Regions from separate parts of the Rothia sp. ZJ932 genome, predicted to be linked through region 1. Evidence: predicted binding sites of a transcription regulator. Region 1 holds the regulator's gene; the other holds the start of a gene.
The links. The regulator HspR, encoded in region 1, represses chaperone genes until heat shock. The targets are predictions, from matches to a motif close to AAGTTGAGTCNNNNNGACTCAACTT.
Positions count from the first base shown of each region.

Region 2: a site for HspR is predicted at 12,479-12,503, ahead of clpB (ATP-dependent chaperone ClpB). Genes of this name have one in related genera too.

Region 1 covers NZ_CP070480.1:1,882,804-1,898,439, reverse strand. The annotation lists gene JR346_RS08635 (ABC transporter ATP-binding protein) at 1-482, shown strand, start outside; gene JR346_RS08630 (energy-coupling factor transporter transmembrane protein EcfT) at 472-1,266, shown strand; gene JR346_RS08625 (NAD(P)-dependent alcohol dehydrogenase) at 1,398-2,447, opposite strand; gene JR346_RS08620 (aminotransferase class IV) at 2,635-3,516, opposite strand; gene JR346_RS08615 (multidrug effflux MFS transporter) at 3,574-4,812, opposite strand; gene JR346_RS08610 (hypothetical protein) at 4,906-5,445, opposite strand; gene JR346_RS08605 (low molecular weight protein-tyrosine-phosphatase) at 5,541-6,032, opposite strand; gene dnaK (molecular chaperone DnaK) at 6,473-8,320, shown strand; gene JR346_RS08595 (nucleotide exchange factor GrpE) at 8,323-8,928, shown strand; gene JR346_RS08590 (DnaJ C-terminal domain-containing protein) at 9,167-10,111, shown strand; gene JR346_RS08585 (heat shock protein transcriptional repressor HspR) at 10,175-10,537, shown strand; gene JR346_RS08580 (sodium:alanine symporter family protein) at 10,769-12,217, shown strand; gene trmB (tRNA (guanosine(46)-N7)-methyltransferase TrmB) at 12,807-13,583, opposite strand; gene JR346_RS08570 (sodium:alanine symporter family protein) at 13,818-15,362, shown strand; gene JR346_RS08565 (hypothetical protein) at 15,454-15,636, opposite strand, start outside.
Region 2 covers NZ_CP070480.1:416,385-432,020, forward strand. The annotation lists gene JR346_RS01945 (UvrD-helicase domain-containing protein) at 1-2,521, shown strand, start outside; gene JR346_RS01950 (hypothetical protein) at 2,609-3,217, shown strand; gene sucC (ADP-forming succinate--CoA ligase subunit beta) at 3,423-4,589, shown strand; gene sucD (succinate--CoA ligase subunit alpha) at 4,628-5,551, shown strand; gene JR346_RS01965 (choice-of-anchor M domain-containing protein) at 6,917-8,680, shown strand; gene JR346_RS01970 (VIT1/CCC1 transporter family protein) at 8,797-9,918, opposite strand; gene JR346_RS01975 (Dps family protein) at 10,321-10,827, opposite strand; gene JR346_RS01980 (HAD family phosphatase) at 10,940-11,599, opposite strand; gene JR346_RS01985 (hypothetical protein) at 11,648-12,184, shown strand; gene clpB (ATP-dependent chaperone ClpB) at 12,582-15,176, shown strand; gene JR346_RS01995 (Sir2 family NAD-dependent protein deacetylase) at 15,404-15,636, shown strand, end outside.

The DNA.
Region 1 (15,636 bases):
CGGGAGCCTCTTGGGACATTGCCTCGTGGAGCGGGCAAGAACTCGTGCAACGCATCGGCATGGTCTTTCAAGAACCCGAACACCAGTTTCTTACCCCTAGCGTGCGCGCCGAACTCGAATATGGCCCCCGGCAGGTAGCCCGCGCCCAAAAGAAATCCCTTGACGAAGAACAGCTGACAGCAACCGTTGACGCCCTCTTACAGCGTCTACACCTCAGCCACCTAGCAGAAGCTAACCCTTTCACCCTCTCTGGCGGTGAAAAGCGCAGACTGTCGGTGGCAACCGCGCTGGCGGCAGCCCCGCGCGTCCTGATTCTCGATGAACCGACCTTCGGGCAGGACGCGCGCACCTGGGCTCAACTTCTTGAGCTGATTCGCGAGCTGCTGGCAACTGGCGTTGCCGTTGTCTCAGTAACCCACGATGAAGAGTTCGTGCGGGCACTGGGTTCTCGCGTGCTAAAGGTGGTAAAAAATGAGTATTGACCTCTTTGCCGAAAAAGAAGAAGCTCGCACCGTCTACGGCAGGCTCAACGCCGGTATCAAACTGCTGGTGGCAAGCCTCGTCACCGTGCTCTTGGTAGCCACCGTTGATGCGGTCACCGGCACTGTGGCGCTGGCGCTTGAAATGGTGGCACTAGCTGCCGGTGGTTTCAAACCCGTGCGACTGCTCTTGAGATTCTGGCCCATTCTGCTTGCTACCCTGCTTTCGGGCTGGGCAACAGCGATCATGGCAGACAAAACCGGCGATGTTCTGCTGGAATTTGCCTATATCACCGTCACTACTGACTCCGCAGAAGCCGGTTTGGGCATGATGATGCGCGGTCTTGCCATGGCAATGCCCGCACTCATGTTCATCACCACCACAGACCCCACCGACCTCGCTGACTCTCTTGCTCAAACCTACAAGCTACCCGCCCGCTTTGTGCTGGCGGCGCTGGCTGCTTTGCGTTTGGTCGGTATCATGTTCGCAGAATGGCGCACGCTCAGCGCTGCCCGACGCGCTCGCGGTGCGGGCGGACGCGGCCCGGTGAATGCCGTGCGTAACGCGGCAGGTCAGGTATTCGTGTTGCTGGTGCAGGCTATTCGCAGGGGAACACGGCTTGCCACCACAATGGAGGCACGCGGTTTCGGGGCGGGGCAACGTACCTGGGCACGCGTACCTCAGCACTCGGGCAAAGACGCTGTCTTCGCGGTTCTTTGGGTGGCTATTCCCCTCATCGCTTATGCGGTGTCAGCGTCTATAGGAACCCTCAAGTTCCTTCTGTGATGCAGCTGGATTCCAAGCAGGACGCCCGCAGTTACTGAGCATATAGCTTTTAGAACTTCATCCATATAAAAATCGCACCCCACCAGCAGTGGGGCGCGATTTTTATAAAACCTCTCAGTGAGTAAAGACTGTTACTTCTCGAAGGTTTCGGTGTCGATCACGGCGCGGAAGATAACGTCGCCGTCAACTACCTTGTCGTAGTATTCATCAACCTGGTCAACGGAAATCTTTTCGATGACTGAGACGATGCCGTGCTTGGCACAGAAATCCAGCATTTCCTGGGTTTCTTTGATGCCACCGATGTTGTTACCGGTGAGTACCTTACCGCCAATGATGAGCTTACCCATGTGCAGTTCGAGAGCTTCGGGAGGCAGACCAACGGTTGAGAAGATACCGTGGGGCTTGAGCAGGCTGAGGTAAGCATCCAGGTCAACGGGAGCTGAAATGGTGTTGAGAATCAGGTCGAACTCGCCCTTGTGCTCTTCAAAGAAGCCGTCTTCGGTGGTTGCCAGGGTTCGGGTAGCGCCGAGCTTCTTCGCTGCTTCTTCCTTCTTCAATGAGCGAGACAGGACGGTAACGTCTGCGCCCATTGTTGCTGCGATCTGAACGCCCATATGACCGAGACCACCAAGACCCAGAACAGCTACTTTCTGGCCTTCTTTGACGTTCCAACGAGCTAGGGGTGAGTAGGTGGTGATGCCTGCGCAGAGCAGGGGAGCAGCCACATCGAAATCAATGGAGTCGGGAATGGTTACCGCGAAACGCTCGTTGACGGTGACTTTCTGTGAGTAACCACCCTGGGTGATGGTGCCGTCAACGTCTTTAGCATTGTAGGTACCAACGTTACCGTTGAGGCAGTCCTGCTCCTGGTCGTTCTGGCACTGTTCGCACTCGCCACAGGAGTTGACCATGCAGCCAACACCCACGCGGTCGCCTACCTTAAACTTGGTGACGTTCGCGCCGACTGCCTCAACAATACCGGCGATTTCGTGACCAACGGTGAGGGGAAAATGCGCTTCACCCCATTCGTTGCGAATGGTGTGAATATCTGAGTGGCAGATACCGGCAGCCTTGATCTTAATAACGATGTCATCTTCGCGCGGGTCGCGGCGCTCAAGATTAGCTACCTCAAAGGGCTGATCCGGGCCGGTTTTACGCAGGGCTTTAACGGTGTAAGACATGAATCTCCTTATGCTGTTTTGTCTGTGTTCTTTCAACACTACCTACACGCACCGCGAGAGGACACTTGTGCGTCAAAAATGACGGGAATTTGACACACAAGTATCCTCTCAACGCATAAAGGGGAAATCAGCACAGGGTTTTCTGAGATGAAAAATTTATTTCCTCGCTCACTCGGAATTTTTCACCTCAGCCGCGCGCTAAGTAGCCCATCAGTTCCTCTGTAGTACTCGCGTCCACAGCTAGAACGGTGCCGTTGAGATGGGTCACCGGTGCCAGCAACCTCACCGAGGACGCCAACCAGACCCCCTCAGCTTCAAAGAGATCTTGCGGGTAGAGCGGACCGTAGCCCAACTGCCAACCGGCTTCACGCGCCCCAGCAAAAATCGCGCCCTGGGTGGTGCCCGGCAAAATACCGTGGTTAGGTTCGGGCGTGAAAAGAGTGCTAACCCCGTCAATAGTCTTAGCAACCAGCACAGAGCTGGTGGCGCCCTCAAGAATACGGCGGTCTTCAGTAACCCAGATGGCGTCGTCCGCTCCACGCGAGGCAACGTAGCGCAGCACCGACATATTCACGGCGTAGGAGAGGGTCTTAGCCCCGGCAAGCAACCAAGGGTAGGTGGAATCTTCAGCCGGGTCGTGACCTCGCGGTAGCAACATAGCTTTGACGCCTTCTTCGCGCTGTTTCAGCACTTTTGCCGATGAGGCGGACGCGCTCACCCACGCGTGCGGTCCCTCCTCGATAGTGCCGCGGGAGATTATTAGCTTGACGGTGTGCTCTTCGCCCAGCACGGTAGTAGCGCCCTGCTCTGCGTGGGTCAGAGCAGTTGCTACTGCGGCTTTCCACTGCTCAGCTGAGGGCATAGGTAAATCCAAAAGAGCGGCTGAGTTTGCCATGCGCTCCAGGTGGGCATCGAATTTACGCACGCTCCGATTGGCAGCAAGCATCGTTTCAAAAACACCGTCACCGCGGGTCAAACCCTGGTCTTCGATGTTAATCAGGGGCTGGTTAATATCTGCCAGTACCCCATTGGGGTCGGCATCAGAGAGTAAAACAATGGTGGTAGTCATACCCCAAGCCTAACCCCGCGCAGTGTCTTTCGCGGAGTTATCGAGCGGCGGGTGAGGTTAGAGATTTTCGGCGCGAGAGAACTCCTCTGCCCCCTGCTTTGTCCAGTCGCCGGGCGCTACCGGAGTTGTAAAGAAAGCCAGCGCCGCCAAAATAGCGAAAGCAACCATGGTGTAGCCCATCGGCATGTAAGCGCTAGCCCCACCGAGCGCAACCAGGGGAGAGGCAATGCCTCCCATAATCGACTGGGTAGCGCCCATCGTCGCCGATGCTGATCCCGCCATATGACGCGCCTGTACCAGGGCAAGCGCTGAAGCGTTACCGAAAAGCAGACCCACCGAACAGGTGGTGAGGAAGAACAGAATCAGAGTGGGAATCAGTGAGATACCCACGCTGAACAGCACCAGAATACTGATGCTCACCACCAGCAGAGAAACCACCCCGACTGTGAGCATGGTGCGCTGTGGCACGCGTCCAACCAGATAAGTCACCAGAGAAGTCATCATCATGATACCCAGTGAGTTAGCGCCAAAGACCCAGGTGAACTGGGTTTCGCTCAGCCCCAGCACGTTTTGCAACACATAGGTTGAGCCAGAGACGTAGGCAAAGAGAGTACCAAAACCGAATACCATGGTCAGCATGAAACCGCGATAACGGGGAATTGCCAGTACCTGCCCCAAACCCTTGTAGGTGTCGAAAAGGTTACCGGTGCGTCGTTTTTCTGCGGGAAGAGTCTCTTTAATAACCATAAAAACGGCGATAGTCGAGAGAAAGATAAAGATGCTCAACACACCAAAAATAGTGCGCCAGGTGCCAAAGGTCAGCACCAAACCACCGACCAGCGGTGCGAGCACGGGGGCGAAACCGTTAATCATCATCATGATGCCCATCAAACGCGCTGTTTGCAGACCCCTAGTGGAGTCAGCAACAATGGCGCGGGCAACTACCATACCGAAAGAACCGCCCATACCCGCAAGAAAACGCGCCGCGATGACTAGCTCAATGGTGGGTGCGAAAATGATGAAAGCGGTAGCGCACAGGTTGATAATGACGCCCATATATAGCGGACGCAGACGCCCAATTTTATCTGACAGCGGGCCGATGAAAACCTGCCCCACCGCCATACCCAGCATGAAGGCTGAAAGAGTCATCTGCGCGCGCGATGCGGTAGTACCTAAATCCTGGGCAATACCGGGCAGCGCTGCCAGATACATATCGATACCCAGCGGTGCGACCGCAGTGAGCGAAGCGAGCACCACAATAATAGCGGGGGTGATTTTGGGCTGAACAGTGCTCACAGTGCGCCTCTTTCTAGCGGTTTTTAGGTTCTTCACTCCACCAAATATTTTACAGCGAAAATAATTTGTGGTGGAGCGCCAGCACACAAGATTTTATGCGCGATTAAGCACGATATCGCACCGGTTATAAGCGCTCGCATATTCACGCAACATTGCGTCTTCTTGACTAGCCCACACCTGCCAGAAGGGACGGTAACTTTCGCCATCGCGCTCCAACGCCTCTTCACGTCGCGCAGAATCATCACGCTCCACCCAGCCGGTGATGTGAGCGGTACCCGTCATTACCCCTACACCCTCTACCAAGAGAACCCGCGCGTCTGTTGCAAAGGTATGAGGACCGGTTGGCTGGTTCTCCTGCCAATCCCAACCCCACCAGGTGCCCGCGCGCCCGGCGGCTATCTCGGCACTGGTAACCTGCCAAGTCTCCAGGGCAGGTTCAAGTCCCTCCCATCCCTGGTAGGTTTCATCGAGCCTAAAAATATCAACGCTGAATCTCGCCTGCCACAGGTAATCACAGGCGATGGTGGCAAGGGTCGTCTTGCCCGCCCCGGAACGTCCGTCGATGGCAACTATCAGTCGCTGCCCCTCAGGAATATGCGGTAACCGCTGGTTGAGTAGTCTTTCCACTTCCACACAAAACTCATGGACAGTACCAGCTGTGGCGGACGCGTGTGGCGGTAGTGCAGGCATTCCTAGCGTGCTTAGGTGCACCGAGTCATCGCGTTCACTCATAAACCCTGAGCCTGCTGAATGTGCTCAATCACGCCGGGCACAGCATCGCGGATCATCTCGTAGGTAATGTAAAAGTCTTTGAGATCTCCGTACCAGGGGTCATAAATGCCCAGCTCGTTGAGATCCTGATCGGCGACAGTCGGGTCAAATTCGCGCATGAGGCGAATCTTGGCAGACTCCTGCTCAGAGGGAGCCATACGCTTGAGCGCCCGGTAATGGTTGAGATCCATTGCCAATAGTAAATCGTGGGACGCGAAGTCACTGACAGCGAATTGCTGGGCAGTGTGGGCGCTGGTGCTGATGTTCAACTCATTGAGCACTTTTGCGGCGCGGCGGTCAATGGGGTTGCCCCGCTCCTCATTAGAAATACCCGATGAATCAACCTCTACATCAAGCCCCGCCTCTTTCACGGCTTGCTTGAGCAGGTACTCGCCGGTGGGGGAGCGGCAGATATTGCCGGTGCATACGGTCATTACTTTATAGGTCATGCTCTTCAGTTTAGTCACTGTGTTTGTTTCGTGATAGTGCTCGCTCCGCCTCAACGCGCCATCACAGGGGTTATATAAGCCTTCGTATGGCACTATCAGGCGGAGTAAAGATTCTTCTGCTGTTACTGCCCGGCGGTTTCTCGCTCAAATTCGCTGAGGGCGAAAGGAAGGGGGGATGGGCGCGCGTCCGCCCCCTTAAATGCGCGGAAAACACGGGCTTTTAAGGGGCTCTGAGGGTAGTAAATTCCCTACCTGCTAGTGGTTTTGTGCAAAAAATTGAGTGCATAAGACTCAACTCTGTTGACAAAGTTCAAAAACGTGGCAAGATGTTAACCAAGACGAACGCCTTGAGTGCTTATGGCTCAAGTTTCTGGCTAGGGCATGCAAGGCGTTCGACAAGACCTAACAGAGAATACAAACTCACTAAGGAGAAAACCCTTATGTCACGTGCAGTAGGCATTGACCTCGGTACTACCAACTCAGTTGTATCAGTGCTCGAAGGTGGCGAGCCCACCGTTATCGCGAATGCTGAAGGCGCTCGCACCACCCCCTCAGTCGTAGCCTTCTCAAAGGACGGCGAAGTTCTGGTCGGTGATGTTGCAAAGCGTCAGGCAGTCACCAACGTTGACCGCACCATCGCATCTGTCAAGCGTCACATGGGTACCACCTGGACCCAGGACATCGACGGCAAGCCCTACACCGCTCAGGAAATCTCAGCTCGTACCCTCATGAAGCTCAAGGGCGACGCCGAAGCCTACCTGAATGACAAAGTTACCGACGCGGTTATTACCGTTCCTGCTTACTTCAACGACGCTGAGCGTCAGGCAACCAAAGAAGCTGGTGAAATCGCAGGTCTGAACGTGTTGCGTATCGTCAACGAGCCCACCGCAGCAGCACTGGCTTACGGTCTGGACAAGGGCAACGAAGACGAACTGATTCTCGTATTCGACCTCGGTGGCGGTACCTTCGACGTTTCCCTGCTTGAAGTAGGCAAGGACGAAGACGGCTTCTCCACCATTCAGGTACGCGCAACCTCAGGCGATAACCGCCTCGGTGGTGACGACTGGGATCAGCGCATTGTTGACTTCCTGCTCGAACAGGTCAAGTCAAAGACCGGTGCTGACCTATCAAAGGACAAGATTGCTCTGCAGCGTCTGCGTGAAGCAGCTGAGCAGGCTAAGAAGGAACTGTCTTCAGCTACCTCAACCAACATCTCACTGCAGTACCTCTCAGTAACCCCCGAGGGGCCCATCCACCTGGATGAGAAGCTGACCCGCGCGAAGTTCCAGGACATGACCGCAGATCTGATTGACCGCACCAAGAAGCCCTTCAACGACGTTATTGCTGAAGCAGATGTGAAGGTATCAGATATCGCCCACATCGTTCTGGTTGGTGGCTCAACCCGTATGCCCGCTGTGACCGAGGTTGTCAAGGAACTCTCCGGTGGTCGCGAACCCAACAAGGGCGTAAACCCCGATGAGGTTGTTGCTATGGGTGCAGCTCTTCAGGCAGGCGTTCTAAAGGGTGAGCGCAAGGACGTTCTGCTGATTGACGTTACCCCGCTTTCACTTGGTATCGAGACCAAGGGCGGCGTCATGACTAAGCTGATTGAGCGTAACACCGCTATTCCGACCAAGCGCTCAGAGACCTTCACCACCGCTGAAGACAACCAGCCTTCAGTATCAATTCAGGTTTTCCAGGGTGAGCGTGAGTTCACTCGCGACAACAAGAACCTGGGCACCTTCGAGCTGACCGGTATTGCGCCTGCTCCCCGCGGTGTACCCCAGATTGAAGTGACCTTCGATATCGACGCGAACGGTATCGTTCACGTATCAGCGAAGGACAAGGGCACCGGCACCGAGCAGTCCATGACTATCACCGGCGGTACCTCACTGTCTAAGGACGATATCGATCGCATGGTTAAGGACGCAGAGGCTCACGCTGAGCAGGACAAGGCACGCCGTGAAGCTGCTGAGACCCGCAACCAGGCTGAGAACGCTGCTTACTCCATTGAGAAGCTCATCAAGGAAAACGGCGAGAAGTTGCCTGAGGACGTCAAGACCGAGGTTCAGGGCGACGTTGATGCTCTCAAGACCGCCCTTGAAGGTGATGACGATGAGGCTGTCAAGGCAGCTTACGAGAAGCTGCAGGAATCTCAGACCAAGCTCGGTGAGGCACTCTACGCTCAGGCTCAGGCTGAAGGCGCAACCGCTGAGGGCGCGCAGGCACCTGAAGACGATGTAGTAGATGCTGAAGTAATCGACGAAGAAGACGAGAAGAAGAACTAATCATGGCTGAAGAAAACACCAACGAGCCCGCAGACGTGCAGCCCGAAAGCACTGACCCTCTGGAAGAGGCGTTCAAGGCTCCGGCGGCTGAGGGTCACCCCGAGCCCGAAGGTGTCACCGAGTCAGATGCGTTAGCATCAGCTGAAGCTGACGCATCCGGCGCGGATACTGACGCAGAGACCAGCGCGGATGCAGCACTTGCTGCGGAGCGCTTGGAAGACTTGCGTCGCCTTCAGGCAGAGTTTACCAACTTCAAGAATCGTTCGGCGAAAGAAAAAGAGCAGCTGCGTGAATTCGTCATTGCTGACCTGGTCACCAACCTGCTACCCGTTATCGATGATATTGATGCGGCACGCAACCACGGAGATCTTGAAGAAGGCCCTTTCGCTGCGATTGCTAAGAAGCTGACTGAAACTTTGGAAAAGCAGGGACTGGAACGCTTCGGTACTGTAGGGGATGCTTTCGACCCCCAGATTCACGAGGCAGTCTTGCAGCAGCCCACCAGCGAGGTCGAACCAGATCACGTATCAATGGTTCTGCGTAACGGCTACAAGGTCAAAGACCGCGTCGTTCGCACCGCGCAGGTTGCTGTAGCGGCAGCTGAATAGCATTAGCGCATAAAGCAATATGAGGCAGCGGGCAGGTACGAGCAATCGATCTGCCCGCTGTTTTCACACCAATACTAAGCACTACGCCGTAGTACGCTCCAGCTCAAACACTGCTCGCTACGCTTCGCAAAAGTCGCAAGTCGCATACTACGGTCTCAGTGCTTTGACAAAAATCAAACTTCAAATATCTATATCTACAAGATTGACGCACGAGTAAAGAAAAGGGGCGTTCATACTCATGGCTAGTGAAAACTGGTTGAATCAAGACTTTTATAAGGTTCTGGGCGTCTCTGATGACGCTGCGGATGCCGATATCAAGAAGGCCTACCGTAAACTGGCGCGCAAGTATCACCCAGACCAGAACTCTGGCGATGCCGCGGCTGAGAAAAAGTTCAAGGAAGTCTCTGAGGCTTACGATGTGCTTTCTGATGCTAAGCAACGTCAGGAATACGATCAGATTCGTAAGTACGGCGCAGCTGGCTTTGGTGGGGGCGGGTTCCCCGGTGGCGCTGGTGGTTTTGGTGGAGGATTCCCCGGCGGTTTCTCAGCTGGCGGCGGTCAGAACATTAATATCGACGACCTACTGGGTGGTATGTTCGGAGGCGGTGGTTTTGGTGGCGGTGGCTTCCAGCAGGCTCCTGCCAAGGGCGCTAACCTCACCGCCCAGGCAACTATCACCCTTAAAGAGTCCTTTACCGGTCACACCGTGCATGTGCGCGGTGGCAACGGTGCGGGTACCGAGGTGAAGATCCCTGCCGGTATTAAAGACGGTCAGAAGGTTCGCAAACGCGGTAAGGGTCAGCCCGGTCCCGGTGGCGCAGGCGATCTGATTATTGAAGTGCGTGTACAGCCCTCGTCCATCTTTGAACGAGACGGAGACGATGTGCTGGTGCGCGTGCCCGTTTCACTTGAAGAAGCTGTTAATGGCGGGGTCATTCAGGCACCAACTCTCGATGGTTCCACCGTGAAACTGCGCCTTGCCCCCGGTGCTCGTGCCGGTCAGAAATTGCGCGCCAAAGAACGCGGCTTCCCCGGTAAGAACGGGGTTAAGGGTAACCTTTTGGTCATTCCCGAGGTGCAGCTGCCCACTGACCTGAGCGATGAAGCACAAGAAGCCTTCGCGCGTTTTGTTGAGCTGGCACCTCAGGGCGACGTGCGTGAAGAGCTGCTGAGAAAGGCGTAAACCGTGGTATATGAATCAGACCGACCGCTCTTTGTGATTTCGGTAGCGGCAGAACTTGCTGGTATGCACCCGCAGACCCTGCGTCAGTATGACCGCATGGGTCTGGTTCAGCCCTCGCGCGCACCCGGACGCGCCCGCCGCTACTCCCAGCGCGATGTTGAGAAATTGCAGGAAATCCAGAACCTCTCGCACGACGGGGTTTCTCTCGAAGGCATTAAGCGCATCATGCAGCTGGAAAACCAGGTGGAGGCGCTGCGCGCTCGCAATAAAGAACTGCAGGCGGAACTTGAGGCTGTGCGCCTGAGACTGCAAGAGAACTCCCGTGTTTTTGCTGCGGGTCTCTCAGGGGACGTGGTGAATCTGCCTCGCGGCAAGCGTCCGGCTGCACGCACCCGATCGCAGGCTGTGGTGCTCTACCGCCCGTGAAGTAGCGAATAACTTGACACTGACACAAGAAATACCGCTTGACAGCGAACGTACTGCCTTCAACGGCAGTGTGGAGACGCCGTTAGGCGGTATTTTTATGCCCAAAACCACGTCATAAATAAGAGCTGTTACACAAATGTAACCCGAGCTGTATTAGACTCATCTCACATCACACAAGAACCCGTGTTCTTGCACATACCTTTCACACTTTTTCAAGAGAGAAAACCGTCGATGATCGATGAAATCTTGGGCAATATCTCCAGCATCATCTGGGGCCCCTTTGTTTTGATTCCCCTGCTGCTGGGCACGGGTATTTATCTCACCATTCGCCTGGGCGTTTTGCAGCTCGTGAAGCTGATCCCTGCCCTTCGTCTTGCTTTCTTTGACCGCAAGGACGAAGGCGCTGAGGGCGGCGACATCTCCCAGTTTCAGTCGCTGACCACCGCGCTGGCGGCAACTGTGGGTACCGGTAATATCGTCGGTGTCGCGACAGCGATTTCCATCGGTGGCCCCGGCGCTCTTTTCTGGATGTGGGTGACCGCGATTTTCGGTATGGCATCTAAGTACTCAGAGGCTTTCTTGGGGGTTCGCTACCGTTCCAAGGACTCTAAAGGTGAAGTTTCTGGCGGTCCGCAGTACTACCTAGAGCGTGGCATTAAAGGTGGCTTGGGTAAGTTCCTGGGGCTTTTCTTCGCTATTGCTGCTGTACTGGCGTCCTTCGGCATCGGCAACATGACCCAGGGTAACTCCATTGCGAGCAACCTGAAGGAAACATTCGATATTCCCGCTGCATTCACCGGTACTCTGCTGGCGCTACTGACGCTGATGGTTCTGTTAGGTGGTATCAAGTCCATCGCTAAGGTTACCGCTGGTTTTGTACCCGTGATGATTGTTTTCTATGTTGGTGGTGCGCTGTACATTATCGGTGTGAACTTCGCTCAGATTCCCGCCGCTTTTGGTGAGGTGTTCTCGGATGCTTTCACCGGCACCAGCGCTGTTGGTGGCTTTGCCGGCTCCGCAATGATCTACGCGATTCAGTACGGTGTTGCCCGCGGTATCTTCTCGAACGAATCAGGTATGGGTTCTGCCGCTATTGCCGCTGCGGCTGCGCAGACCACCCACCCGGTGCGTCAGGGTATGGTGTCAATGACCCAGACCTTCATCGACACCATCATCGTGGTGACCTGCACCGGTATGGTTCTGATCGTTACCGGCGCTTGGCATGCAACCGGTACTGACGGTGAACTGGTTCCAGCCTCTACCATGACTAACCTTGCTTTTAGTGGGGAAATCGGCCCGATCGGTGGCTGGATTGTGACTATCGGTCTGGTGATGTTCGCCTACTCCACTATCTTGGGCTGGGCGTACTACGGTGAGCGCAACGTCGAGCGTCTGGTTGGACGCGGTGGTGTGATGGTCTATCGCATGTTCTTTGCGGGTATCGTCTTCGTTGGCTGCACCACCGAACTCACTACCGTCTGGACCTTCTCAGATATCGCCAACGGTCTGATGGCTATTCCCAACCTGATTGGTCTGCTGATTCTTTCGGGTCTGATTGCCCGCGAGACCAAGCACTATCTGAAGAACGATCCTCAGCTGCGCGCCGACAAAGCTCAGATTGATGCTTTCATGGAGGGCAATCCCGGCGCGATCGACTCCTATGAGAAGACCGGTCAGTAACCCCTAGATGTTTTGGGGATAAGTATCGATAAACAGTGAAAGGTACCGCTTGCACAAGCGGTACCTTTCACTGTTTAATCGGCACCCCCTGCCCCTGCCCGATCTACTGGGTGGACGCGCACAGTCCTTCTCCTGTGCCACGAGCTCGCGCACCATAGGAATCACCTTGGCACCGAACTGCCGCACACTTTCCTCTGGTATTACGAAGCCAGCCTAGCTAAATGCAGAGGATGTTTTGTACCGTGCATGGTCTTTAGAAAACGAAAGCGCCTGGTTCACCAATTTCATCGATATAGGCAAGAAACATGAAGAAGGTTTTACAGGAATATCAGTTATTAACGACAAAAGCCCACAGAGACTGTGGGCTTAAGCGGTTGATGCTCGGAGGTCTATTGGTTTCCCTCACCTCTAGCTATCAGTTCTCACTCTACTCATAATTGCTACGAGAGATGAGAAAAAATAAAAGTAGGGTCACCCATATTTTTTAGATACTATATCGCAGATTCTTGGGAAAAGACCGCTGGCAGGGGATTCCTAGACTGCACAGAGCCAGAGAAAAAGCGATCACTGATGACCCAGCCTATGTGCTTTACTTGCGGCGGTAGGTCAGATCGTGGGCGCGGCGTCCTGCCTCGCCTGCCTTACGCTCAAAGGAAGTCAGCGTGCGACCTTCCCAGCGCGGTGCCCAACCACCGATGGGGTCTTCTTCGCTGGTGTTCTCACCGGCGTACACGTTCTCAAAGTCAGGGTGAGCCTCCAGTACCTCGCGCATGACCAGGGCGTATTCTTCCCAGTCGGTAGCAAGACGCCAGATTCCGCCGGGCTTGAGTACGCGCGCTACCTTGGAGGCAAAATCGGGGGAGACCAGACGGCGCTTGTGGTGGCGGGATTTATGCCAGGGGTCGGGGAAAAAAACCCACAGCTCGTCCACAGAATCTTCTTCGAGCAAGTTATCGAGCAGCTCGGGCGCATTCGCTTGTGCCACGCGCACGTTTTCAACGCCAGCCTGACCCATCTTTAGCAGCAAATCAGCGATGCCGGGGGTATAGACCTCAACAGCAAGAAAATTGTTTTCGGGTACTTCGGACGCGCGGTGTACAATAGCCTCGCCCAAACCGGAGCCAATTTCGACGACGAGGGGAGCGGTACGCCCGTAGAGTGCTTGCTCATCAAACGTTGCCCCGGGCGCTACCGAAGTATCAGCGATGGTGCGGGGCAAATCTAGGATGTGGGTGGGTGCGTAGGTATCCCACGCCTTTTGGCGACGGGCGGTCAGGCGATCACCGCGGCGCACAAACGAGTAGGGCTGGCGGTGGAACTTCTCAGGAACCTCCTGCTCCATAGGCTCAAAGCCTGCCGCGCGCATCTCCTCTTTAGCAGCCAAATCTTCTTTCATCTTGTTAGTTTCCATAACTCTCCTTGAGTTGATGTAAAGCCCGCGTACGGAAACTCTAAGCACGTGGGCGCAATAGTAACTGTTCAATGATAGTGGTTGATGACTCACTAACGGGTGTAACAGTTCGGTACCCCACAGATACTGGTTAGAATGGTAACCACCTATGACGGTTTAAACATTTTATACAAAGGCGGCAAGGCAATCGTGCAAGCGCTCGAATCTACCTTAGAAGCAGTATCTAGTTTTGTGTGGGGGCCTTGGCTTTTGCTTCCTCTGCTCTTGGGCACCGGTCTTTTTCTGACGGTGCGGTTGCGCGGTATTCAGTTTCGGCTGTTTGCTAAAGCAATGAGTATTCAGTTCGGTCGCCGCGCCAAGCAGTCCGGTCTCAAGGGCGAAATTAGCTCTTTTCAGGCGATGGCAACGGCACTGGGCGCTACCGTGGGTACCGGCAATATCGTCGGTGTCGCTCTCTCCATCAGCTTGGGTGGTCCGGGTGCCTTGTTCTGGATGTGGATTACCGCGCTAATCGGTATGGCATCCAAATACGCTGAGTGTTTCTTGGGCGTACGCTTTCGCCACCACGACCAGCTGGGTGAGATGACCGGCGGCCCGCAGTCCTACCTGCGCCGCGGCATCCCCAATAAGTTCGGGTACGGGCTTTCTATCATGTTCGCGGTCTGCTGCGTGATTGCCTGCTTTGGTATTGGCAACATGACCCAGTCCAACGCGATTGCCGCTAACCTGGAAAACTCCTTCAGCGTTCCGCCGATGACCACCGCAATCACCATCGCTATTCTTACCGCCATTGCCCTGCTCGGCGGTATCAAGACCATCTCAAAGGTCACCGGTTTCTGCGTGCCCCTGATGATCGTGATCTACTTAGGCTTTGGTGCCTACATCGTGGCGCTCAACTACCAGAACATTCCCGAAGCATTCTCCCTGATTTTCACCGGTGCTTTTACCGGCGCGGGCGTTGCCGGCGGTGCTGTTGGCTCAGGTTTTCTCATTGCCTTACAGATTGGCGCTCAGCGTTCACTCTTCTCTAACGAATCTGGCATGGGTACCGCAGCTATTCCCGCTTCCGTAGCAGCCACCTCCCACCCCGTCCGTCAAGGTCTTGCCTCCATGACCCAGACCTTCGTAGACACTCTCGTGGTTATCTCCATGACAGGCTTTATCATCATCACTACCGGCACCTGGCGCTACGACGACCCCGCAACCATGACCTCCGCAGCGTTCGCTACTGGCCTGCCCGGTGAGTGGGGCGGCTATATTGTTACCTTCTGTCTGGTACTGCTCGGTTACTCCACCGTGCTCGGCTGGTCGTACTACGGTGAACGCGCGCTCGCGTCCTTGGGTGGAGGCAAGAAAGCCCTGATGACCTACCGCATGGTCTTTGCTATTGCCTGTGGTTTAGGTGCTGTTGCCCCGCTAAGTCTAGTGTTCACCTTTTCGGATGTTATGAACGGTCTGATGGCTATTCCCAACCTTATCGGTTTGGTCATTCTTTCTGGTCTGGTAGTGCGTGAAACCAAGCTCTATCTTGAGCATGACCCCGACTTTGAGGCATCAGTTGAAGATATTGAGTACTTCATGGGTCAGCACCCCGGCGCTCTTGATGCTCAGATTGACCACGAGGTTGACCTCACTATGCCTAAGCCCGAGCTTGAGCACCCCGATACGACCAAGCTCAAGAAAATTACTGCTCAAATGAGTGAAGACTACAAGGCTGGTAACAGTGACTGGTAGAACCATAGAAGCGGACGCATAAAAAACGCCGGTGGTACAAGCTGTAAAGCTGTGCCGCCGGCGTTTTTGGGTTCAAGCCCTAAAAGAGAAGTTACTTCTTCTTTGAAGTCAGCAGTGCCAGACCTGATGAGACGAGGAAGATGTCCTTAGCGAAGGGAGTACCTTCCTGAGTGGGGCGAATGCCGTCTGCTTCGGTGTACTCATCGGTGTTGAGGTACATAGCTACCAGACCTGCGCCGAAAGCAGTCAGACTAAGACCTGCGAGTTTAGCCGG
Region 2 (15,636 bases), 790 kb from region 1:
CTATGATGCTGTGCCTGCAGATGATGATTTTATGCCTCCGAGTTATCAGGTGGGTAGGAGCAGTTTTGCTCCCGCTGCACCTGCAAGGCATGAGGTAAGTTCTCCGATGGCAGTGCGTTTGACGGAAGGGCTGAACGAGCAGCAGCATGAGGCAGTGGTTCACGCAGATGCTCCCCTGTTGATTGTGGCGGGCGCTGGATCGGGCAAAACCCGTGTATTGACTCACCGCATTGCTTATTTGTTGGCGACCGGACGCGCCCACCAGGGGCAGATTCTGGCAATCACATTCACTAACAAGGCAGCCATGGAGATGCGCGAGCGTATTGCGCAGCTGATTGGGCCCAGGGCGCAGCACATGTGGATTTCAACCTTCCACTCCTTCTGCGTGCGCGTTTTGCGCCGCGAAGCGAAGACGCTGGGGCTCAAGACTACTTTCTCGATTTACGATTCGGCGGATTCTTTGCGTCTGCTGACGCTGATTGCTAAGCAGCACAATCTTGATCCTAAGAAGTTCGCGCCGCGAGCTATTGCTAACAAGATTTCTGGTCTGAAGAATGAGCTGATTTCAGCTGACCAGTACGCTATGCAGGTGAGCCCTTCAAACCCGTATGGGAGCGCGATTTCAAAGGTTTATAGCGATTACACTGCACGGTTGCGCGCAGCTAATTCCCTTGATTTTGATGATCTCATTGCCCAAACGGTGTACCTATTGCGTGCTTTTCCGCAGGTCGCTGAGTATTATCGCAGGCGTTTTCGCCACATTTTGGTGGATGAGTACCAGGACACCAACCACGCTCAGTATGCCCTGGTCCGTGAACTGGTGGGTGCCCACCGTCGTACTGAGGAGCAGGGACCGTACCCGGATGCTTTGCCCCCTGCTGAGCTGACGGTTGTGGGTGATTCTGACCAGTCAATTTATGCTTTCCGCGGCGCTGATATTCGAAATATCACTGATTTTGAGAGCGACTATAAAAACGCACGTACCATTTTGCTGGAGCAGAACTACCGCTCCACTCAGAACATTTTGAGTGCCGCGAATGCGGTGATTGAGCGCAATACAGACCGTCGCCCCAAGAAGCTGTGGACGGCATCGGGCGATGGCGCCAAAATCACCGGTTACGTTGCCGACTCTGAGCATCTTGAGGCGCGTTTTATCGCCCAAGAAGTAGATCGTCTACGCGATGAAAAAGGCGTGGCACCCGGCGATATTGCGGTTTTCTACCGCACCAATGCCCAATCGCGCACCCTCGAAGAAGCCCTCATGAAAGTTGGCCTGCCCTACCGCGTGGTCGGTGGCACTCGCTTCTACGAGCGCAAAGAAATCAAGGACGCGCTTGCCTACTTGCGTGCTTTAGTGAACCCCGATGACGATATCAACGTGCGTCGTGTTCTTAACGAACCCAAGCGAGGCATCGGAGCTAAATCTGAGTCTGTGGTTGCTGACTTCGCGTCACGAGAGCGCATTTCTTTCATGGCGGCAGCCCGCCGCACCGGCGATATTCAAGACTTAGGCGCGGCAGGCTCCAAAAAAATTGCTGCTTTCGTGCAGCTGATGGATGACCTAGCGCAAATCGCAGAAACCGAGGACGCTGCAACCTGTCTTGAAGCCGTGCTGGAACAAACCGGCTACTTACAGGCACTGCGAGAATCTAACGATATTCAGGACGAGACCCGCGTAGAAAACCTCTCGGAGCTGGTGGATGCCGTCCGCGACTTCCAGAATGACAACGAGGGAGCGTCCTTACCTGACTTTCTGGAGCACGTTGCTCTAGTTGCCGATGCCGATCAGATTCCCCATAAGCCCGGTGCCAACGCTGATGGTCACGAACCCAGCGCCGCCCAGATTGCTCAAGAGGCAGAACAGGCGCGCTCGCAGGGTGTTATCACTTTGATGACCCTGCATACAGCTAAGGGCTTGGAGTTCCCGGTGGTCTTTTTGACCGGCTTGGAACACGGGCTTTTCCCGCACCAGCGGGCACTAACTGATGATAGCGAGATGAGCGAGGAGCGCCGTCTTGCCTACGTGGGTCTTACCCGCGCGATGGAACGTCTTTACATTACGCGCGCTGAGATGCGTTCGATGTGGGGTAAGAGTCAGTATAACCCGCCTTCTCCCTTCATTGAGGAGATTCCGCAGGAACTCATTGACTGGAAACGTCGTGGGGGAGCATCCACTGGCGCGGGGTGGGGCGGTAGTAGCTATAGCGGTTACGGTAGCCCCGTTTACTCTGACCGTTTTAGCAGTGCGACCTCTTACGGGAGTGTTGAACGTGAGAGGTTTGGGCGTTCATCAACAGCCGATGCTGCTGGTTTGAAAGCCGCTGCCAAAAATGTCTCCCGTGTGGAACCTCAAAAAGAGATTCCCCTGCTTGCCGTGGGCGATAAGGTTTCGCACGCGAAATTTGGTGAGGGCAACATTATCGCAGTTGAGGGCTCTGGCGATAAAACGGTGGCTAAGGTGCGTTTTGCGGGCGAGGAGAAGCGTCTCATGCTGCGTTATGCGCCTCTGACCAAGCTGTAAGCGGGTACTTAACGCTTCTCAAAAGTAACCTTATGATAAAGAGTGAGCGCACCCGGCGCTTACAAGTTTTAGTAATGAAAGTAGAAAATGCAAGAGGACGCAGTAGCCTCACCGGCAGAAGAATTTACCGAGGTGATGGATGCGGTGACTGATACCCGGTTTCAGATGACCGATCTTACCGATTTGACCTTATTCCGTATTGAGATTGACCCGGATTCGGCTGCTGCCCAGCGTATGGAGAAGGTCTTGGGCGCTAAGTTCCCCCGGTGGGAGGGCGAAGTTACCGGTGACATGACGGGTAGGGAAGTGCTGTACGGTACCCGTCAGATTGTGGCTAACTTGTTCAACCGTGAGAATGTCTTTTTGATTGTGACGCGAGTTGATCAGATTAAGTTGGGGCGTGCTCTTGAGGCGGCGCTGGCGCACGATGATGGGCTGGTGCTCAATGTGTCGGTGAACCGCGCGGTGATTAACCTCAGCGGCCCCGATGCTGCTCGTATTTTGGCGGATAACGTGCTCTTTGAAAATAAGCCCAAGTATTTCGCGCCGGGTATGGCGTTCCGTGTGATGGTTGAGGACGCAGAGTTGATGCTGTGGAAGATCGCTGAGGAGGAGTACCTGATGATTCCCCGAGCTTCTGATACTGCCCCGTTCGTCATCAATATTCTTGATGCCATTAGCGAACACCGGGCGTAAACAGCCAGTAATTTATGCATTTTTTTGCTCGCTTGTTTCTTGATGCGTTAGGGTGTTTTCGCTCATATCGGTTACAGTTGAAAGTAGCGGGACTCTCTGTTCTTTAGCTCTCTTGCCAGGGCCGTGAGCGCAGATTGTTCTCAAGGTAAGAGCCCGGTGCTTTGAGTGTTACCGGGCTGAGACTTCGAAGAAGAAGGATACCCCTGTGGACCTGTTTGAATACCAGGCACGCGACCTTTTTGAGAAGCACGGCGTTCCCGTGCTTCAGGGCATCGTGGCTACCACCCCTGAAGAAGCTAAAGCTGCTGCTGAGAAGATTGGCGGCGTCACCGTTGTCAAGGCTCAGGTTAAGGTAGGCGGACGCGGTAAGGCTGGCGGCGTGAAAGTCGCTAAGACCGCTGATGAGGCTTTTGAGTACGCACAGCAGATTCTCGGTATGGACATTAAGGGTCACACCGTAGAGCGCGTCATGATCGCCCAGGGCGCTGACATTGCTGAAGAGTACTACTTCTCCATTCTGCTGGACCGCGCTAACCGCACCTACTTGGCGATGTGCTCGGTTGAGGGCGGTATGGATATCGAAACCCTCGCTGCCGAGCGCCCCGAAGCGCTTGCTAAGGTTGAGGTCAACCCCGCTGAAGGGCTGAACGAGGCTAAGGCGAAGGAAATCGTCGAAGCAGCTGGCTTCCCCTCTGAACTCCAGGACGATGTTGCTGCTGTTCTCGTGAAGCTGGGCGAGGTCTACGACAAGGAAGACGCGACCCTCGTTGAGGTTAACCCGCTGGTAAAGACTGGCGATGGTAAGATTCTTGCTCTTGACGGCAAGGTCTCATTGGACGACAACGCTGAGTTCCGCCAGCCAGACCACGAGTCACTGGTTGATAAGTCAGCAGAAAACCCGCTGGAAGCTAAGGCTAAAGAAAACGACCTTAACTACGTGAAGCTCGACGGTGAAGTCGGCATCATCGGTAACGGCGCTGGTCTTGTCATGTCAACCCTGGACGTTGTTGCTTATGCTGGCGAAAACCATGGCAACGTGAAGCCCGCTAACTTCCTCGACATCGGTGGCGGTGCGTCCGCTGAGGTCATGGCAGCAGGTCTTGACATCATTCTCAACGATGAGCAGGTCAAGTCTGTATTCGTCAATGTCTTCGGCGGCATTACCGCGTGTGACGCTGTTGCAAACGGCATCGTAAAGGCCCTTGAAATCCTCGGCGATAAGGCAACTAAGCCCCTCGTTGTTCGCCTTGACGGTAACAACGTTGAAGAAGGTCGCCGCATCCTCAACGAAGCTAACCATCCGCTGGTATACCAGGCAGAGACCATGGATTCAGGTGCTGACAAGGCAGCTGAACTGGCTCATACCGCCTAAATTCGCAGTATAGAAGAATCTTAAAGAAGGTTAAAACTATGTCTATCTTTTTGAACAAAGACTCAAAGGTCATCGTTCAGGGTATTACCGGCGGCGAAGGCTCAAAGCACACCGCGCGTATGCTCGCTTACGGAACCAATATCGTGGGCGGTGTGAACGCCCGTAAAGCTGGCACCACCGTTACCCACACCAACAAGGACGGCGAGCAGGTTGAACTCAACGTATTCGGCTCAGTTGCTGAGGCAGTTGAGAAGACTGGCGCTGACGTCTCCATTGTTTTCGTGCCCCCGGCATTCACCAAGGACGCAGTCATCGAGGCTATCGACGCTGAAGTTCCTCTGGTTGTCGTCATTACCGAGGGTATCCCTGTTCAGGATTCAGCTGAGTTCTGGGCACACGCTAAGTCAAAGGTTGATGCTGATGGCAAGCAGATTACCCGCATTATTGGCCCTAACTGCCCCGGTATCATCACCCCCGGTGAAGCCAACGTAGGCATCACCCCCGGTGACATCACAGGTAAGGGCAAGATCGGTCTGGTTTCAAAGTCGGGTACTCTGACTTACCAGATGATGTTTGAACTGCGCGATATCGGATTCACTACCGCCATTGGTATTGGCGGTGATCCCGTCATCGGTACCACTCACATTGACGCTCTGGAGGCTTTTGAGGCTGACCCCGAGACCGAAGCGATTGTGATGATTGGTGAGATTGGTGGCGACGCTGAGGAACGTGCTGCTGATTTTATCAAGGCGAATGTGACTAAGCCTGTTGTTGGCTACGTCGCAGGCTTTACCGCTCCTGAGGGTAAGACTATGGGGCACGCAGGCGCTATTGTCTCGGGTTCATCAGGTACTGCTCAGGCGAAGAAAGAAGCTCTTGAGGCTGCTGGTGTGAAGGTCGGTAAGACTCCCTCAGAGACCGCCCAGCTGATGCGCGAAATCTTCGCTAACAAAGTAAATTAGTTTGGCCTTAAGCCGCTAGGCTCCTGGGGTCATGTATGCCTCCAGGAGTCTTGGTTTTATCTCAGCTGATACTATGTGTTAAAAATAGGATAGATGAAATCGTCAACAAGGTGGGGGCTGACCAGTTCACTGGTCAGCCCCCACCTGTCTATGCCTTACAGGTTAGATTAGGATGTCGCTGAGGTTGAGTTGGGGTTAAACAGACGCCGAAGGGGGTGTTGCCACCGATAACGAAGTTCTGACTACCAGTACGGTTGCCACCGTTAGCCCATGTGAGGGTAATGGTGTCGATAGGTTTGGGGAATGATAGAGTAACGGTACCTTCTTTAGAGGCAGACCTTAGGCTTGTCCTTGTGGCGCTGAATGAGGTGGTGTCGCCACTCGTGGAAATCTTAGCATCGCCAGTAACCCTAGGGGCAGGAGTCACTTTTCCCATCAGGGAGGACTTGACGGTATAAACGTCCTGCCAGCTACCGCCCTAGTCAATGTCACCGATGATAAAAGAGAAGCCGGTGACTGGGGTTGAGAAGCTCATAGTCATGGTGGATTTCTGGCTGCCTCCGGTGTAACCCCTGGCGTCTTTCGCTAGTGATTGGACGAAGAAGTAGTCTGACAACCCGGAGTATGAGGGGTAAGCAATGCTTTCACTACTCTTCCTGGTCATCAGATTTTGAGTGCCAGAGAGTGAAGGACCAGTTGAAGAGACATGGTTAATGGTGAGAACCACCTGACCATCGTTGGCTACAACGCTACCTGAGTGGCTGGTGCTGCCCTTTGCAGATACAGGCGTGCTACGAACGAAGTTGGTCCAAGTGATGCGGGTGGTATGCCTGATGCAGGTAGTAGGACTAGCAGCGTGGGCAGGAACGGCTGTAGCTGAGATGATTACGGGAGCTGCTCAAGCGGCGCCCTTAGCTAGGGATCGACGTGAAATCTTGTTCATTATTTTCCTTTGAATGATGATAACCGCGCGAATGAGTTTTGAGTTTTATGGAGACACGCCGGATCTTAGATTTTAGAGATGCATTAGATTTATCAAAATCTCAAAAATTCTAAGCTACCCTAGCATGTTTGCGTTGTCGGCTTGAAGATTTGACTGGTGCTCAAGATATGAATTGTGGCACTCCCTTGCGCCTTCCTTGAAGGTGGGGGGTGAAGCTAAAATTTCTTGATGCTCGTGCGCTGGACGGATGGTCTGGGGTTGTTTGTAGGGGTTGTGGGTTTGAGATCGAGCGGATTCTGGTGAATTTACTGGTTTGCTTTATGGGAGGTGTGTGCGAAACTATTAATGATAATGATTATCATTTAAATAATGCTGATAAGCATCTCGTTTATCTAACTATCTACCGTGACAAAGGAATAAGCATGCGCGCACTACGCAGGAGTCTGGTGGCCTTGCTGACATTACTGTTGGCAACCCTTTACCTGCCTTTGACTCAGGCCTCTGAACCCCGAACCGAAATTAGCAAAGGTCATACTGACAGTTTTTACGTAGTTACTGACTCGGGAACTCCAGTGGTTAAGGTTGCCAATGGAATCCGCAACGACCTCTATGACCCCAACTCAGTGTTCTTTCTCATTGATAACTCCACCTACGGAACCGACTATAATTTCAAAAACCTAAGCCGCAGTAGCGCCGAAGGCTACTACACTGCCAGCTTCAATGCCAATGGATATTTCGAGCCGGGCTGGAGTGCTCCCGGATTCGCGGATAATGGGTTTGAATCGATCCGCATCGAGTTTACTTCTGTCACAGGTCCAAGCCCTATCGCTCTGTTTGGGAACGACCCGCTGTCTGAAGATGACGAGTACGCTATCCTCCCCGTCCTTGCCGATGGCAAGTACTATATTGAACCCGGCACTAGCCTACCGATTCTGGGGCATACCCACGCTCACTGGTATTTTGAGCGTGCAGGAACCTATACACTCACCGGCCATGCTGTGGGCGTCACTCAAGACGGGCAAGAGCTACGCTCCGAGCCTTTTACTGAAATATTTAAGGTAGAGAAGAACGCACAGGACGCACGTCAGGACCTCCCCTCGTCTTCCCCTAGTGAAGACCCAGTGCCTAGCCCGTCTACTCCTCATCCAACGGAATCCTCAAGTCCTAGCGACCCACCAAACACGATGGATGATTCCGCGCAACCTCAGCCTCACACCCTTGTTACCGAGCCTCGTGTTATTAGTAACGGTCACATCGATCTTTTCAATGTTACTGCCCGCGGGAGCATACTCGAACTAGCAGTTAAGGACGATACCGGAAGCGGAATTAGCTACCGTACCCCCGAAAGTGTGAAGGTGAAGATCGATAAGTCGGCTCTTACCGAACTCCCTGCCTCACGAGCCCAGCAGCTAGCTTCGAAGGGATACTTTATTAGTGAAAACGGCACCTCGCAGCGAACCCTGCCCTTCATGGGCTGGGATACCTCAGCAGTCGCTCCTGATTACTCAGCAATCGATTTTAAATTCCTCGAGGTCACCGGCCCTGGGCGTATTCTTCTCTTCCAAACATCTCTCTTTAGCGGTCTAACGTCACCATTTACCCACGGGGGCTACGAGATGATGAGTGGTTCTGTGATTCACCAAAACCTACCCAGCCATGTGCATACTAATTGGCTTTTCACCGAGCCTGGGGTATATACGGTCAAAGTTCGTGCTCAGGGTACACCTGTCGGGGGAGGTCCTGCGATTACTTCCAATACCGGCATTTACACCTTTGAAGTGGGTTCAGAAGTTACCAGCGCTACGGCATCAGAAGACCCAGAAGGTACTTCTATGGAGGTGCCTCTGCCTGCAACATCGAGTCCGTCAGTAATCAAACCCGCACCAGCTCAGCCTACCGAATCTGCTGGGGTGAAAGTTGCTCCCCCAGCTGTTGTGAGTTCAACTGTTCCAGTTGCGGATCCGCAGCCTACACCCAAAACCCAGGGGGAGGAGAATGCTGGGATTCGAGGTGCCACAGCTGACTCATCGGCGTCCTCAGCTCACGCTTTTATCTCTTCGAAGGCTCCCTCTCACAGCACTTTGCTGGCTCACACTGGGCCCAACGGCGTCATGCTAATTCTGATTATCGGCCTCTTGCTGAGTCTTGCTGGTTTCCTCCTCGTACGTTACCGCCGCCCCAGGTAAAAACCGAGGAAATATTAGAGAAATCAGCTTATACGGTGTGCCCTGCGTACAGAGAATGTGCCTCGGGCACACCGCATAAAGGTTTCCTTAGTCATAGCAAAGTGGGCGGTTGGGATTTATAGGATGGCGGTATTAAAGATGAAGCCCAAAAAGAAAGTCATTAGAGCTGCACCGTAGCCGATGGCTAGCTGACGACCGCCTCTCTTGAGCGGAGAAGCCCCAGCGAGTAGACCAACTATTCCGCCAGTAATCAACAGAGCAATGCCAACTAGCACCATCGAGACTACCGCGGCTAACATACCGGAGAAACCCAGTAGATAGGGGAGAATCGGAATAAAGGCGCCAGTGGCGAAGAAAGAGAAGCTGGAGGCAGCTGTCCCCACATCGCTCCCAAGTACGCTATGGGAGTTGATTTCATGCTCATTTTCGGTGCCCGGCCGAAACGAAAATGAGGGGTCACAGTCGCATGTAAAGTGCCCCAACCGTTCCATAGCTCGGTGCTCGGCAGCTTCCTCGCTCATACCGCGTGCCTTATAAATAAGTTTCAGCTCGTTTTGCTCGATATCAAGGTGCCGAGCAACATCGAGAGTCACCTGAGTGGGGCGAGAAGCATCGAGAAGCTCACGTTGGGAGCGCACCGAAACAAACTCCCCAGCAGCCATTGAGAAAGCCCCAGCCAACAGACCTGCAATACCCGATAAGAGAATCAAGGAACTGTCGACACCGCTGGCCCCCACACCCATAATAAGAGCTGCATTAGAAACCAAGCCATCATTCGCACCAAAAACCGCTGCGCGGAAGTTGCCGGAGAGTTTTTCTCGCCCCTGAATAGAAAGGGCACGGATAATCTCTTCATGGATGGCTTCATCAGCGGCCATGGCTTCGGTCGCATCAGAATCGTTAGCATAGGGGGAACGCCCTTCAGCGCGTTGGGCTAGAGCCAACACAAAGACCGAACCAAACTTCCTCGCCAGCAGCTCTAAGAAGCGGGCGGAAACTGCTGGGCGAGGCTCCGGGCTAGCATGTACGCCCAGCAGGGTACGCCAATGGTCCTGGTGACGAAATTCGGCCTGGGCTACTTCGCGTAAGATTTCAGCCTCTTTTCCCTCAGCCCGCTCTGCTAAGGTAGCGTAAATACGCGCCTCGGAGATTTCCTCGGCAAGATAACGTCTCCATCTGCGAATCTGCGCCTTGCTAGGGTTAGCTACAGGCTGGCGAATATGCGAACCATCGGTCATGGCAAGCTCCTTGAAAAACTCGCGCCGCCGATCTCAGCTTAAAAATAAAAAGAGACCTCGGCTAAAGAAAATACTTTCTCGCCGAAGGTCTCGCTCGCCCGCATACTTGATGCATAACGGGTGATTTACCGGGTGCTTGCGCGAACCAGTATGTCGATAAACCGCTTAGGCTACGCTACCTGCTAGGCAAGATAACGCTACCGATGGGAGCTACTCCCCTTCGCTCCAAAACACTCTAATACAAGCTGGCTCCAAAATAAAAGAATGAGGAGCACAAAACAGCCTCAACGTGGGGTAATTCTCGCGTTCGATGCCATCAAGGCAATCTTAAACTCAGGGGACGCACCCACTGACTGCGGGTGCGTCCCCTGAGTTCAAACCCCTTGAGGGGTGTTAGAAAACTTAGCTGAGGTTGCCGTTACCGTCTTCGATGTGTGAGCGGATAAACCACTGGAACTTCTCAAGTTCAGCGGTCTGACCAATCAGCAGGTCTTCGGTGATGGGGTCAAGGTCGCCGACCTTTGCGATGACTGCGCGGTTGTCCTCAATGATACCGGTGTAAACGTCGTTGAGTGCGCGCAGGTGATCCAGAGAGTCGCCGCGGTTGACGTCGTACTCGTTCCAGGTGCGCTGTTCAACGAGGGCACCGGGCAGACCGTTGGGTGAAACGCCCATAGTTGCCATGCGCTCAGCGATTTCGTCTGCGTAGCCGCGAACCAAATCAACCTGGGGGTCAAGCATTTCGTGGACGGCAATGAAGTTAGGACCAACGACATTCCAGTGAGCATGCTTGAGGGTGAGATGCAAATCGTTCATCGCGTGCAGGCGAAGCTGCAAAGCGTCTGCAATCTGGTGACCGGTTTCTTCAACGAGACCGGGAACGGTGAAAGCTGCGTTTTTGTTTGACATAAGAATCTCCTGACTCTAGCTTTTCACTCCCTGTCCGGTGGTTTCGACGGAAGTGAAAATGGTTGTTTCCGTGCTTTAAGTGTAGGCGGTTTTCAGCCAAAAATCTAGCTTATTATGAATTATTCAGAATAAGGAGAGCCTTAAAAGTAAGCTCCCCGTGGCTAACGTGTAAGTTACCCTCACCTTCCTTAACAGGCTGCATACCGGGCAAAACAATCACTTTCATCCCAGCTGCTTTGGCACTGGCAACACCACTCGGGGAGTCTTCGAGCGCAATACACTCACTCGGCTCAACACCCAACCGCTGAGCCGCTAAAAGATAAGGCTCAGGATCGGGCTTAGGATTGGTGACATCATCGTTAGTCACAATGGTTCTGAATAGACCCTCCGGTGCCATCGCGGCAGTACGCTCCGCGATGTGGCGGGTAGCGTTAGTAACAATCGCCGCCGGGATACCCGCTTCATGCACATCCTGCAACAGCTTCTCAACACCGGGCAGAAACTCAATCTGTGCATCATCCAGCTGCCCCAGAATACTGCTCACCAAACCGTCGTAAATCTGCTCATCACTCAGCGCAACACCATTAGCCTTCATGATGTCGTAGGTAACCTGCATGGGCTTACCCAGCGCGTCCAAGGTGTCCTGCTCGCTCCACTGCTTACCGTACGCGTGCGCGACATCCTCCTTAGCCCTCGCCCACAGGGGCTCAGTATCAACAAGAGTGCCATCATGATCGAAAAGAATTGCTGCTGGTTTCTGCGAAGTAGTCATACCTTCACCCTACAACAACTGCTCCACAAGGTTCGTAGAATAAATTACGTGAATACTCAACGCGCATCCTCTGCTTTTACCCGTTACCTGCCCCGCCTTGCCTACCCGCTGGCGGTGATTGCGACCCTCTGGATAGTCGCCGGGCGCTCACTGTTTGGCGCTGGAGGCGACCTTGTACCTGTTTTCGCTGTTAGTTTTGGGCCCATGCTGTTAGTGGCGCTGGGTATGGGTGCTGTGATGATGCGTCGTGAAGCTGCTTTGCATGTTACTCGGTCGACAACTTTTACTATTGCCCTGGTGTACGTGATTTCTTTTGTTCTTGCCCTGGTATTTGGTTTCTTAGTGCCAGATCGTATGGGCGGACGCGTGGTGTCGGCGGCATCGCAGGTATTCGGGGAGCGGTTTGTGGGTCTTTCAGCCGGGTTCGGCAATACGGCTGGAATCCTTACCCTCTGCTTCGCACTGGCTACCTATTTTCTAGCTTTGAATGAATCTAAGAAAACCCACCGCACCCTCACCGGCATCGACCCGGAGCAAGAAGAGGAGCGGGAACGCGCGTCCTACACCTATGACTTTCTTGACTAGGGCGTAGGGACGCTGGTGCGCGCCGACACGATGCGCGCGGGTAGAGCTGGTGGGAGAGTCTCTTTACTGCCGCCGTGTGCCTGCCTTCGCGCGGTGTAACCACGAAAAATCGGAGGTGACCGCGAAAAGTAATGCTGACCGCACATGTCATGGTCACCATTACTTTTCGCGGTCACCTTTTACTTTTGGTGGTCACCTCTGGCGCGGTGGTGTCCCCGGGTGTGCCTGAGCTTTGTAGCGGAGTGCCGATGCTTGCCGTAGAACGTAGAAAGCGGGAACACGCTTTACAAAATAAAGTTGAGCGTAGTACACTCAATTTATCTAAAAGGAACGGACGCAGGTAGTCGGCTTGCCAGCCCAAAACCAGCGCTCCTCACCAACGATCACTAGAGGAACAATGAACACCAAATTCACCACCAAATCGCAAGAAGCCATTTCGGCAGCGAATATGAACGCCCAAACAGCGGGCAACCCCAGTATTGAACCGGCACACCTGCTCAAAGCACTCATAGACCAGCGCGAAGGCGTTGCAGTCGCCGTGCTCAAAGCAGCCGGCGCAGATGTGGATGCTATCTCAGTGGCAGCATCCACCGTTATCAAGAAACTACCGAGCGCCCAGGGCTCGTCAACCGCCCAAGCCCAGTTCTCGCGGGCTACCCTGAGCGCCCTGCAAACAGCGCAGACCAAAGCTGAGCAACTCGGCGACGAATACGTTTCAACTGAACTTCTGCTCCTGGGCATCGCCAGCGGTAACGATGACGCCGCCCGCGCGCTCACCGACAACGGTGCGTCTGCCCAGGTGCTTGAATCAACTATTCCGAGTGTAAGAGGAGGTCGCACCGTGAATACCCCAGACCCCGAGGGCACCTTTCAAGCCATCGAAAAGTACGGCACCGATCTCACCGCAGTAGCACGCGAGGGTAAACTCGACCCCGTGATTGGGCGCGATAGCGAAATTCGCCGCGTCATTCAGGTACTCTCACGCCGCACCAAGAACAATCCCGTTCTCATTGGTGAACCCGGCGTCGGTAAAACCGCCGTGGTAGAAGGTCTTGCCCAGCGCATGGTTTCGGGCGATGTGCCTGAATCTCTGCGCGGTAAAACCCTTATTAGCCTTGACCTCGGTGCAATGGTTGCTGGCGCTAAATACCGCGGTGAGTTTGAGGAACGACTCAAGGCTGTTCTCGAAGAGATCAAAAAGTCTGAAGGTCAGATTGTGACCTTCATCGACGAGATCCACACCGTGGTAGGTGCCGGTGCTACCGAAGGTTCCATGGACGCGGGCAATATGCTCAAACCCATGCTTGCCCGCGGTGAACTGCGCCTGATCGGTGCCACCACCTTGGACGAGTACCGCGAAAACATCGAGAAAGACGCTGCCCTCGAACGTCGCTTTCAGCAGGTTTACGTGGGGGAGCCGTCGGTCGATGACACCATCGGTATTCTGCGCGGACTCAAAGAACGCTACGAAGCTCACCACAAGGTATCCATCGCAGACTCAGCCCTGGTGGCAGCTGCGAACCTGTCTAACCGCTACATTCCCTCGCGTCAGCTGCCGGATAAAGCGATTGACCTGATCGATGAGGCAGCATCGCGTCTGCGTATGGAAATTGACTCGGCACCCGAGGAAATCGACCAGCTGCGTCGCGCCGTTGACCGTCTCACCATGGAAGAGCTGGCACTTGCTGACGAAACCGACCCCGCATCGGTAGAGCGTTTGGAGGCTCTGCGTGCCGATATGGCAGATAAAAAAGAGCAGCTGGACGCGCTGAACTCCCGCTGGGAAGCCGAGAAAGCTGGACTCAATAAGGTAGGTGAACTTAAATCTCAGATTGATGAGCTGCGCTCTAAAGCTGAGGTCGCCCAGCGCGAAGGCAACCTAGCAGATGCCTCCCGCATCCTCTACGGTGAAATTCCCGCGCTTGAAGCTCAGCTTGCCGAGGCACACCAGGAGGAAGCCGCAGCGTCCTCAACCGAGACTATGGTTTCTGAAGAGGTGACCGCAGACGATATTGCCGAGGTCATCTCAGCCTGGACGGGTATTCCCGCCGGGCGTATGCTGCAGGGCGAATCTGAGAAGCTGCTACGCATGGAAGAAGAATTGGGCAAGCGCCTGATTGGTCAGCGCAAGGCAGTCACAGCCGTTGCGGACGCGGTTCGCCGTTCACGCGCGGGTATCTCAGACCCTGACCGCCCGATTGGTTCCTTCATGTTCTTGGGCCCCACCGGTGTCGGTAAGACTGAGCTGGCTAAGGCACTGGCTGAGTTCCAGTTTGATGATGAGCGCGCGCTGGTGCGTATCGACATGAGCGAGTATGCCGAGAAGCACGCGGTAGCCCGCTTGGTCGGTGCCCCTCCCGGGTACGTGGGTTACGAAGAAGGTGGTCAGCTGACCGAGGCTGTGCGCCGTCGTCCCTACTCGGTGGTTTTGCTCGACGAGGTCGAAAAGGCTCACCCGGAGGTCTTCGACATTCTCTTGCAGGTACTTGATGATGGACGTCTGACCGACGGCCAGGGGCGCACCGTCGATTTCCGCAACGTGATTTTGATTCTGACCTCAAACATGGGCTCGCAGTTCTTGATTGACCAGAACCTCGATGAGGACGCGCGTACCTCCGCGGTAATGGGAGTGGTCAATGCCTCTTTCAAGCCGGAGTTCCTCAACCGCTTAGATGACATCATCATGTTTGAGCCGCTCAGCGCAGAGGATTTGGGTAAGATTGTTAGCCTACAAATTGATGCTATGGGTAAGCGCCTGGTTGATCGTCGCTTGAGCCTGGACGTTACCGATGCTGCTCTTGAGTGGCTGGGGCTTGCCGGGTACGATCCTAGCTACGGTGCGCGTCCGCTGCGTCGCCTGGTGCAACGCGAAATTGGTGACCGTCTGGCGAAGGGAATCCTCGCCGGTGAGGTTCGCGACGGAGATACCGTGCAGGTGGACGTGAACCCCGACGTTTCGATGGACGGGCTCACTGTCACCGCTAGCCGCTAAAACCTGACTAAGTGAACAACGCTAAAAATAAAAACCGGCCTTCCAGACCTCACAAAAAGGTGTGGAACGCCGGTTTTTCTGCGCTATGCGAGATAACACCTGAAAAATCATCAGAGGCTTCTTTTAGGTCTGAGCTGACGGGCAACAACCGCTGAATCGGGGATGCTGGTGGTCTCTTGTAGCGGGTGTAGCATTGTGAGTCGTCCTCGCCGGGCATAATGGAAAATATGCAAACCTTCGTTTCGTCTTCTGCTGAATATGCCAACGCTGAGTCTTTACAACGCGCTGATATTGCTACCACGCACGCTGCAGCCTTGCGCTCTATCTCAAGGGTTGTGGAGGATGCTGGCGTCCATTCTGATACTGGAGCTGCCGCCGCCGGTATCGCTCAGATGCTAGATATTGGGGGAGTGCTGGTACTTACTGGCGCCGGGGTTTCGACCGACTCGGGAATACCCGA